Linked DNA regions of Cytobacillus sp. IB215665. Each later gene encodes a partner of the first gene's protein in a complex. Links are inferred from orthologs where the notes say so. Each region holds a gene or a part of one and is shown on either strand. Other genes may lie near its edges.

Evidence for each region.
Region 2: the proteins of SLH52_RS00990 (region 1) and SLH52_RS03815 are in contact, whole or in part, in a crystal structure (PDB 3TUF), measured with the Bacillus subtilis proteins. The link is inferred for Cytobacillus sp. IB215665 from one-to-one orthologs.

Annotation. Positions count from the first base shown.
Region 1 is NZ_JAXBME010000001.1:218,727-224,333, reverse strand. What follows is about bases 1,326-4,324. They hold SLH52_RS00990 (M23 family metallopeptidase), read right to left. Parts: upstream 3,264-4,324; coding sequence 2,388-3,263; downstream 1,326-2,387. Other genes in these bases: spoIID (stage II sporulation protein D), read right to left, coding at 3,468-4,324. Also shown: SLH52_RS01000 (rod shape-determining protein), read right to left, coding at 1-748; sporulation transcriptional regulator SpoIIID, read right to left, coding at 966-1,241; more of spoIID, read right to left, coding at 4,325-4,493; SLH52_RS00980 (DUF779 domain-containing protein), read right to left, coding at 4,728-5,057; SLH52_RS00975 (aldehyde dehydrogenase family protein), read right to left, coding at 5,059-5,607. UniProt on the Bacillus subtilis protein: Involved in forespore engulfment and required for anchoring membrane proteins on the forespore side of the septal membrane. Forms a channel with SpoIIIAH that is open on the forespore end and closed (or gated) on the mother cell end.
Region 2 is NZ_JAXBME010000002.1:372,866-377,031, forward strand. Bases 1,305-4,166 are described here. They hold SLH52_RS03815 (SpoIIIAH-like family protein), read left to right. Parts: upstream 1,305-2,380; coding sequence 2,381-2,953; downstream 2,954-4,166. Other genes in these bases: spoIIIAF (stage III sporulation protein AF), read left to right, coding at 1,305-1,715; spoIIIAG (stage III sporulation protein AG), read left to right, coding at 1,723-2,376; accB (acetyl-CoA carboxylase biotin carboxyl carrier protein), read left to right, coding at 3,204-3,722; accC (acetyl-CoA carboxylase biotin carboxylase subunit), read left to right, coding at 3,778-4,166. In the rest of the region: spoIIIAE (stage III sporulation protein AE), read left to right, coding at 1-1,094; more of spoIIIAF, read left to right, coding at 1,122-1,304. UniProt on the Bacillus subtilis protein: Involved in forespore engulfment. Forms a channel with SpoIIIAH that is open on the forespore end and closed (or gated) on the mother cell end.

The DNA.
Region 1 (5,607 bases):
CATGTAAAGCCTTTTCTATTTCTTCTGATCTTACCGTAATAGTACGAGGTAATCCCGATACCATATCGCGACCTCGAATGTCTATTTCCTCATTACGTGCTCCTGGAAAAACCGTCCCTACACTTATCTTTATATCCTCTGCTGTACGCTCACCTATTAATAATTTATATTCACGTTTTATGTATTGAAGAATTTCCATATCAAGCTTGTCCCCAGCCATTTTTAACGAAGAAGATGTTACGATTTCACCCATCGATAAAACAGCGACGTCAGTCGTACCACCGCCAATATCAACAACCATATTTCCACTCGGTTGAAAAATATCCATCCCTGCACCAATTGCAGCTATTTTCGGCTCTTCCTCTAAAATGACTTTTTTTCCTCCGCTTTTCATCGCCGCTTCTCTTATCGCCTTTTGCTCGACCGATGTAATATTCGTCGGACAGCATATAAGTATGCGTGGCTTAGAAAGAAAACCTTTTACATCTAGTTTATTAATAAAATGCTTAAGCATTGCTTCGGTGATTTCAAAATTCGCAATTACTCCATCTTTTAATGGGCGAATGGCTGAAATATTTCCAGGTGTTCGACCTACCATACGTCTTGCTTCTTCACCAACTGCTAAAACTTTTTCTAATTGGCGGTCAATTGCAACAACAGATGGTTCGTTCAAAATAATTCCTTTTCCTTTTACGTGAATGAGTACATTCGCTGTTCCTAAGTCGATTCCGATATCTCTAGCAAACATTATTATAAGCCTCCTTGCAAAATTCCCGATACTTTCTCTAATTTTATATTTTATCACAAATTTCCGCCTAGAAGGCAATGATGTAAAAAAATAGTCGAATTTTAAAAGTTTGGTCAAATACACAAAAAGAGGATGACTCAAATGAGTCTGATTTTATTAATCATTTTTACAGGTTATAAAACCGGACTCTACCTTTGATGATTCATCCTCTTTCTTTTTATCGGACAGTCTCTTCTTCTCGTTCACCTTCTTTCTTATATTTTAATTTTGTTGCTTCTCCACCACGTAGATGTCGTATTGATTTATGATAATCTAATATTTCCTTCACTTCATTTGCAAGTTCTGCATTAATCTCAGGTAATCTTTCTGTTAAATCCTTATGAACAGTACTTTTGGAAACGCCAAATTCTTTCGCTATTACACGAACGGTTTTTCTCGTCTCCACGATATACTTACCAATCTTGATAGTACGCTCTTTGATGTAATCGTGCACACCACTCGCCCTCCCTAAATTGGATGTGAGAAGTGTCAAAAGAGACTCGTTTTCTTTCACGATTAAAATGCTCTAATTTGTTATGACAGTAATAAGTTTGAATAAATTATATCGTTATCATAAAACCCAAGCCCCTCACCTCAAACACTCTCTTTTATCAGGTTTGTAACATTTTATTAGCTTGGGTGATTATATATTCCATAAAAGTCAAGAGGGACAAGGGATTTGTTAATTTTTTGTTCAAATCACACCCATAAGCCATTTCAAAACTAAATTTCCGACAAAAGATTAGCAATCCTGCAAACAGAATATAACTTCTTTGAGGATATTAACAAATGTATTTTCGTATATCCAAACAAGGTTGTTCACATAACAGTTTCAAGTAATTTCGCATCAATTGATATTTTAGGGACTAAGATATAAACACGTTAACGTTCTTGGTAAATTTCAGACTCAAATAAAACCTCATCTTACTGTCCAAACAGCAACAATAAAAAATCCTAATATACTAACGTTTGTAGCACTTTTGTTTTCGGTGTTTTCGAATTGATTATTGCTTATCTTTATAAGTTATAAGCACGTATCAAACCTATAGACTTCGTGGCATCTTTTCTACTTTTTACAATCTTTGAGCTCTCTTAACACCAAACTGTTCATTTTTTAATAGCGACAGCAACTAAGTTTACGAAAAGAGCCTTAGTAAATGCTGTCTTCGTATTAAATATTGCATTTCGCTCTAAGTGATAAGCACGTATCATACCTCTAGACTTCGTGGCATCTTTTCTACTTTTTACAATTTTTGAGCTCTCTTAACACCAAACTGTTCATTTTTTAATAGCGCTAGCAACTAAGTTTACGAAAAGAGCCTTAGTAAATGCTGTCTTCGTATTAAATATTGCTTATCGCTCTAAGTGATAAGCACGTATCAAACCTATAGACTTCGTGGCATCTTTTCTACTTTTTACAATCTTTGAGCTCTCTTAACACCAAACTGTTCATTTTTTAATAGCGACAGCAACTAAGTTTACGAAAAGAGCCTCTAGTTATAATGATGGTTAACTTTAAATAACGACAAACGAAAAACCATTCTCTAATGAGAATGGTCATAATTGTATCAAGCTATTCACTTTAAACTAAAGCAAATGATTATGAATCTTTATCTTCTTTTTCTTTTCCTGGCTTTTCTTCTTCAGCAGGAGCTTCCTCTTCTTTTTCTTTTTCTTCAGCTGGTGCTTCCTCTTCTTCTTCCTCTACTTCTTCTTCAGCTTCTTCCTGCTCTTCTTCAGGCAATGTTTCTTCTTTCTTTCCTTCAGAAGCCTCTAGATCCATATTTTCATCTTCATCTAACAATGAAGTGATTGGACTTCCAATTAAACTAATTGGATTAATGGCTTCGTCATTTTTACGGATCTCAAAATGCACGTGATTTTCTGCCTCACTATTTAAGAGACTTCTACCAGACTGTGCAATAACTTGCCCTTGTTCCACCATATCATTTTCTTGGACTTGGATATCAGCAAGTGATTGATATACAGTTACAATCCCATTTCCATGATCAATCTCTACAACATTACCAAGCGTTGAATCAACGCTAGTTCTTGTAACAGTTCCACTAGCAGAAGCAACTACATCAAAGACACTATTATCCTTCGTTACAATATCAATACCCTTGTTTGGAATATATTGATTGTCGTAGTATAACAGCGCTGCTTCTTGATCTGCGTCAGATGCATCGGCATCATAAAATTGCTTTTGAATTTCCATTTCTTCAACATTCGTCACTGGATACATAAAACTTTCAAGCGATTGAGTTACTGGTACAGAATCATCATCCACAAAGTAATCGGATTGCAATGATACATTATCAAGATCATATTGATCAGAATCTGCAACATTTTTGCTGTTTTGATACCAAAGGATAGCTGTTAGAATGATTGCTGCACTAGCAATATAAATTGCTGGAAGAACCCAACGACGTTTAAAAAATCGTTTCACTTTTGAGAATTTCTTTTCTTCTCTCATGAATTCATCACCTCAGCAACCATTTTGGGCACATTTTCATATTTTTATACAATCTTTTTATTTTTTTTTGTTTTAATATCCCCATTAAGTAAAAAATTATCCATAATAATTAAAAAAAGCCCTAAATTGGGCTTTTTTTATGCAAGAAAGCTGTCTTATCTGATTTTACGCACTCTCGTTTAGTAATTGTTCAGGATTAAATAACTAATTTTTTACGATAAAATTAGTTAAATAAGGCGTTGCATCACTAATTTGTGTTCCTTTGTAGTAGTGTGTAAGAATTTCCTGATAAGTTTTCCCTTCTTCAGCCATTCCGTTTGCGCCATATTGACTCATACCAACACCATGCCCATAGCCTTTTGTTGAGATGACAATTTGATCATTTTTACGTACCCATGTGAAATCTGATGAAGATAACCCTAATTGATCACGAACCTCTCTCCCTTTAAACGTTTTACCACTTATTTCTACGGTATCAACACGTTTACCAGGAGTTCTTGCAATAATTTTTCCTACTGTACCATCGCTCGGTAATTTTATGTTAAGTTTCTGTTCAAACTCAGCCACCGTCATCGTTACTTGATTATGAAATTTTGGAGAAGCTTCATCCCAAGGACTTGCTACACTTGTTAAATAGGGAAATGGATTTTCCCAATAATCCTCCGAGTTTTCTGTATACCCATTACTCGTTGAGAAAAAGGATGCTTCTATTGGGGTACTATCATAAGTTAATATTTGGCCGGCAGTTGAACGTACAGCCTCTTGAAACTTTTCCATCTTCCGTTCATAATCTACACCCCATAATTTCTTCAACTCATCTTTGCTTTTATATACTTGATGAAGTACCATATCTGTAACATCGGCACCCTCTGGTACTCCAACCGCTTGCCCACCTATCATCTTTTTAACTATATAAGTTCTCGCACTTAAACTCTGTGCTTTTAAAGCCTCTAGTTCAAAATCTGCAGGCATTTCTGATGCTAGAACTCCAACAACATATTCTTCAAGAGGGACATGCTCGATCGTTTTAGCTTGACTACGATAGACAGCCACTTCCACTTCGGAATTTAATGTGTTCGTAGTTAAGTTGGGAGAGGATTCCGGCTTCGATTCTTCAATGAGTTTCCCACCTTCCTTAGCTGAGAAAGGGAAAACTAACAATGAGGGGATTACAATAATCATGGCAAATAGTACAGAAATTAGTATAACTAGTGGTTTTACTTGTTTCATCGCTTCAAGCCTCCAAATAGATTTTTTGTGTAGTTCATAAGATTCTCAAAACCACACTTCTATATATGCTTATGGAGGTGGACAACCTTTTATGATAAGAATGTGAGACCTAACTACTGTAGCTTATCTCTGGAAAACAGCTTTTTTTCGAAAATATTAAAACCCATTCGCTTTAACTACTAATATAGCGAATGGGTTTTAGTTACTTGATTAAGAAAAAAAGTATATTTACTGTTAAGTGGCCGTTTGGCTTGCACGGATAATAAATGTTTTATTTTCTATACTTTCTAAAGAAAATGAATTACCAATACCATCAATCACATCAATTACTATTTGTAAATGTTCCCAATAAGAGAAGTTGGACCTATGCATATAATAGGGAACACCTAATATTTCACCTACTTGTATATCTCTGCTCCCGAGATAAAAATCATCCGATTTCATACAAATTGGCGAAGTTCCATCACAACAACCTTCTGAATGAACAAATATAAGTTTACCGTGTTGTTCTTGTAATTGTTTAATTAATGCTTTAGCAGGTTCAGTTGCAATAACTTTTTCCATTTTAGAAAAAGCCCATTGAACCTTTGTTATAACCAACTAAAATATTTTTTGTTTGTTGATAGTGATTTAACATCATCAAGTGATTTTCGCGTCCAATACCTGATTGCTTGTAACCACCGAAAGCAGCGTGAGCTGGATATTGGTGATATGTATTTGTCCAAACACGCCCCGCTTCAATTGCACGACCTGCACGATAAGCAGTTTCACCGTTACGAGACCAAACACCCGCACCAAGGCCGTATAATGTATCGTTAGCAATTTCAATTGCTTCATCAAAATCTTTGAACGTTGTTACTGATAACACAGGGCCAAAAATTTCTTCTTGGAAGATGCGCATTTTGTTATGACCTTTAAACACAGTTGGTTCTACATAGTAACCTTCTTTAAGATCGCCTTCAAATTTGTTTTGGTGACCACCAATTAAGAGTTCTGCACCTTCTTTATTACCAATCTCAAGGTAAGAAAGGATTTTATCTAACTGTTGTTGAGAAGCTTGTGCACCCATCATTGTTTCAGTATCTAGTGGATTACCTACTTTGATAGCTTTAAC
Region 2 (4,166 bases), on another replicon or contig:
CCCCTCAACAAGATTTTGTTGATCAACAGTTGGAGGCACTTGGGATTGAAGAGATTAAACAGTTTTGGGATGAAATAGTGACGAAGTATGGTGGCTTTTTACCTGAAAGCCAAAAAGGCAGTTTTTTTGATTTTGTCCGTGGTGAGAAAGATTTCTCAATTCAACAGTGGTTAATGGGGTTAGTAAAATTTTTATTTTACGAACTTGCGGCAAATGGAAAACTATTAGGAACTTTACTAATGTTAACAATTTTAAGTATGTTTTTGCAAACAGTTCAGAATGCTTTTGAACAGCAAACGGTTAGTAAAGTGGCTTATGCCCTCGTATATATGGTGCTAATCATCATTGCTTTAAACAGCTTTCATATTGTTATCCAATTTACGAAAGAGGCAATAGAAGTCATGACAAATTTCATGATTGCGTTAATTCCGCTTTTATTAGCGCTAATTGCTACTTCTGGGGGAATTATCTCAGCTGCTTTTTTTCATCCGATCATTCTTCTTTTGATGAACACAAGTGGTTTACTAATAAATTATATTGTCCTACCTCTACTATTCTTATCTGCATTATTAAGTATCGTAAGTACACTAACTGACCATTATAAAGTAACGCAATTGGCACAATTATTAAAAAGCATAAGCATTGGCTTGCTTGGTACTTTTTTAACTGTATTTCTAGGCGTTATTTCAGTCCAAGGATCATCCTCAGCGGTGACAGATGGAATAACAATTCGCACTGCTAAATTTGTAACAAACAATTTTGTCCCTGTCATCGGTCGAATCTTCACTGAAACGACTGATACAGTCATAAGTGCATCTTTACTATTAAAAAATACTGTCGGTATAGTTGGAGTAGCAATTTTGTTATTAATTGCGGTATTCCCAGCGCTGAAAATATTATCAATAGCAGTTATTTATAAATTGACTGCAGCTTTGATACAACCTATTGGCGGTGGACCTGTTATAGATTGCTTAGACATTATTAGCAAAAGTATTATCTATATTTTCGCTGCTTTAGCTATCGTATCCCTTATGTTTTTTCTAAGTATTACAGTAATAATTGCAGTTGGAAATATGACCATGATGGTGAGGTAGTTTTTTATAGCTGATGAGGTGAATGATGTGGAGTTTTTGCTTGAATGGATTACAAATGTCATCTTGTTTCTTCTTCTTGCAACAGTCATAGATTTATTAATTCCGGATACTAGCATACAAAAATATGTCAAAATGGTCACTGGTTTATTATTAATTACAATTATAATTACCCCACTTCTTCAACTTCTGTCAACAGACATCGACCAAATCTTTTCATCAATGAGTACAAAATCAGAGTTTCAAGAAGAAATGTTAGAAAATGAAATTGAAATGAAGAAAAAAGAAATACAAGCATCACATCGTGCATATATTTTAGAACAAACGGCTGTCCAAATGAAAGAAGATGTGGAAGAGGAGTTGATAGAAACGTATGGATACATGATTCAAGATATAGAAATCTTTCTTACTGAAGACACAGTAACCGGAGTCGAAGTGATGGTGACAAAATATCATGAAGATGGAGTTACAGTTCCAGTTGTGAAATCAATTAGTATAAATACCTCCCAACCAATGAAGAAAAATAACAAGTCAGTAGCAGAACAAGATATTTCTAAGCATTTATCAGACGCATGGGAAATTGATTCAGAACTCATAAATGTACAAATGGAAGGGGGGGAGTAGGTACCAAGTGGAGAAAAATAGAGGGTTTATACAATGGATACAAAACTTCCTTTCAAAAAATAATGGTAGCAATGATAAAACAAAATCTAAGTACATATACGTACTTATATTGTTAGTATTGGGTGTCGTTCTAATACTATTAAATAATGTGATGTTTCCTAGTGAAGAAGCTTCATATACGAATCCATCTTTGTTAACTGAAGAGCAAAAGGATACACCTGCTTTTGGTGCGAAAAATACGAAAGATGAATCAATGAGTGATTATGAGACCAACTATGAAAATCAATTAAAGGATCTATTAGAACAGGTAGAAGGTGTAGGAGATGTAGCAGTTAGTGTTAACTTAGACTCAACTGAAATAAATGTACTAGAGAAAAGCACTACAACATCGACCCAAACGACGAAAGAGACTGATAGAGAAGGTGGAAAAAGAGAAGTAGAAGATTGGTCTGTTGATGAACAAGCCATAATTATACGAGATGGAGACAAGGAGACACCTATTGTATTAACAACGAAAAAGCCTAAAGTTCGTGGGGTTCTAGTAGTTGCGAAGTTAAAAGATATGCAAGCTAAACAAAGGGTGAAGGATGCAGTTATAAAATTGTTAGATGTACCTAGTCATAGAGTAGAAGTGTTGCCGAAAAAATCTGAGGGGGAATGAGTAGATGCTTTTAAAAAAACAAACTGTATGGTTGTTAACGATGGTGGCTTTGGTTCTAATATTATCTGTATATTATATTACTAGTGATGGTGGAACGAGAAATGATTTAGCCTTTATTAATCAAGAGATGGTTGAAGAAGAACAATCTGGAACTGTAGTAGAAATTAGTGAACAAGGTAGCATGAGCGGTATGGTAGAAGGATTGGAAGAGGATTCTCTTACTTTGTCTTCTGACGATTGGATTATAGCAAAACGCATGCAACTACAAGATATAAGAAGTAAAGAAATGGAGAAATTACAAGACATTGCAGCTTCAAAAACTGCCACGATTGATGAAATTAACGAGGCAGCAAGTAAACTTGAGGAACTTGAAACATTAAGTGCAAAAGAAGATACATTAGAAGTGTTAATTGAGTCGATGGGCTATGTTGCTGCACTTGTTGAGACGAATGGAAATAATGTGGAAGTAACTGTGCAGGCAGAAGCTTTATCTCCTAGCGAGGCTAATGCGATCATCAAGAAAGTGAATGAGGAATTTCAAGAAAGGAAAGATGTGTTAGTTAAGCACAATCCATAAAAAAACAACATAGGTAACTGATTGATAGTTTTTGTAAAGGTAATATAAATGTAAGGGAAAAAATATTTTTTAACCCAGCCGGCTTAAGTGCCAGCTGGGTTTTTACGTACTTTAAAGGTAGATCAAATGAAAATAGTGTAGAATAATTTTTATACGATTGTTGTTAAACTGTTGAATGAAATAGGTGTCTATCGTATGATGATGGTATGAGATACTAGAAACAAGTATAAGTTAAATAAGGAGTGCTCATATGTTGAAAATTCAAGAGATTCGAGAATTAATTAAACTAGTTGACCAATCAAATATTGACGAATTTGTTTATGAGAATGAAGGTTCAAAAATTAAAATGAAAAAACAAGGAACCGTTACTAAACAAACCCTTAGTAACATTGCTGTTGAGGAAGTGCAAAAGCATCAACCTGTTGCACCAACAACAGAACTAAGTTCAAGTCCTGTGTCAGAAGTTCCCGCTGAAAGCAGTAACGTGCGCGTGGAAGCAGAAAGAAAAGGTATCGAAGAACAGACGAATTTACATAAGATTACTTCACCAATGGTTGGAACTTTTTATGCTGCACCATCACCTGACAGTGACAAATACGTTTCAGTAGGTGATAGTGTGCAAAACAACACAGTAGTTTGTATTGTAGAGGCAATGAAGTTATTTAATGAAATTGAAGCAGAAGTAAAAGGGGAAATCGTAGACATTCTTGCAGAAGATGGCCAACTTGTAGAGTATGGTCAGCCCTTGTTCCTTGTGAAGCCTGTGTAAGTAAGTTTTCAATAAGAGAACAAAGAGGATGGAGTAGAACAGGAGAGAATGACGAATGATAAAAAAATTATTAATTGCAAACAGGGGTGAAATTGCTGTACGCATCATTCGAGCATGTACAGAATTGGGAATAGAAACTGTTGCAGTATTTTCTGAGGCTGACCGTGACGCATTACATGTACAAATGGCAGACGAGGCTTATTGTATTGGACCTACCGCGTCAAAAGATAGCTATTTAAATTTTACAAATATTATTAGTGTAGCAACACTTACAGGTAGTGATGCTATTCATCCTGGGTACGGGTTTTTAGCTGAGAATGCAGATTTCGCAGATCTATGCAGGGAATGTAATATTACATTTGTTGGTCCAAGTCCAGAAGCAATCACGAAAATGGGTACTAAGGATGTAGCTAGAGAGACTATGAAGACAGCTAATGTTCCAAT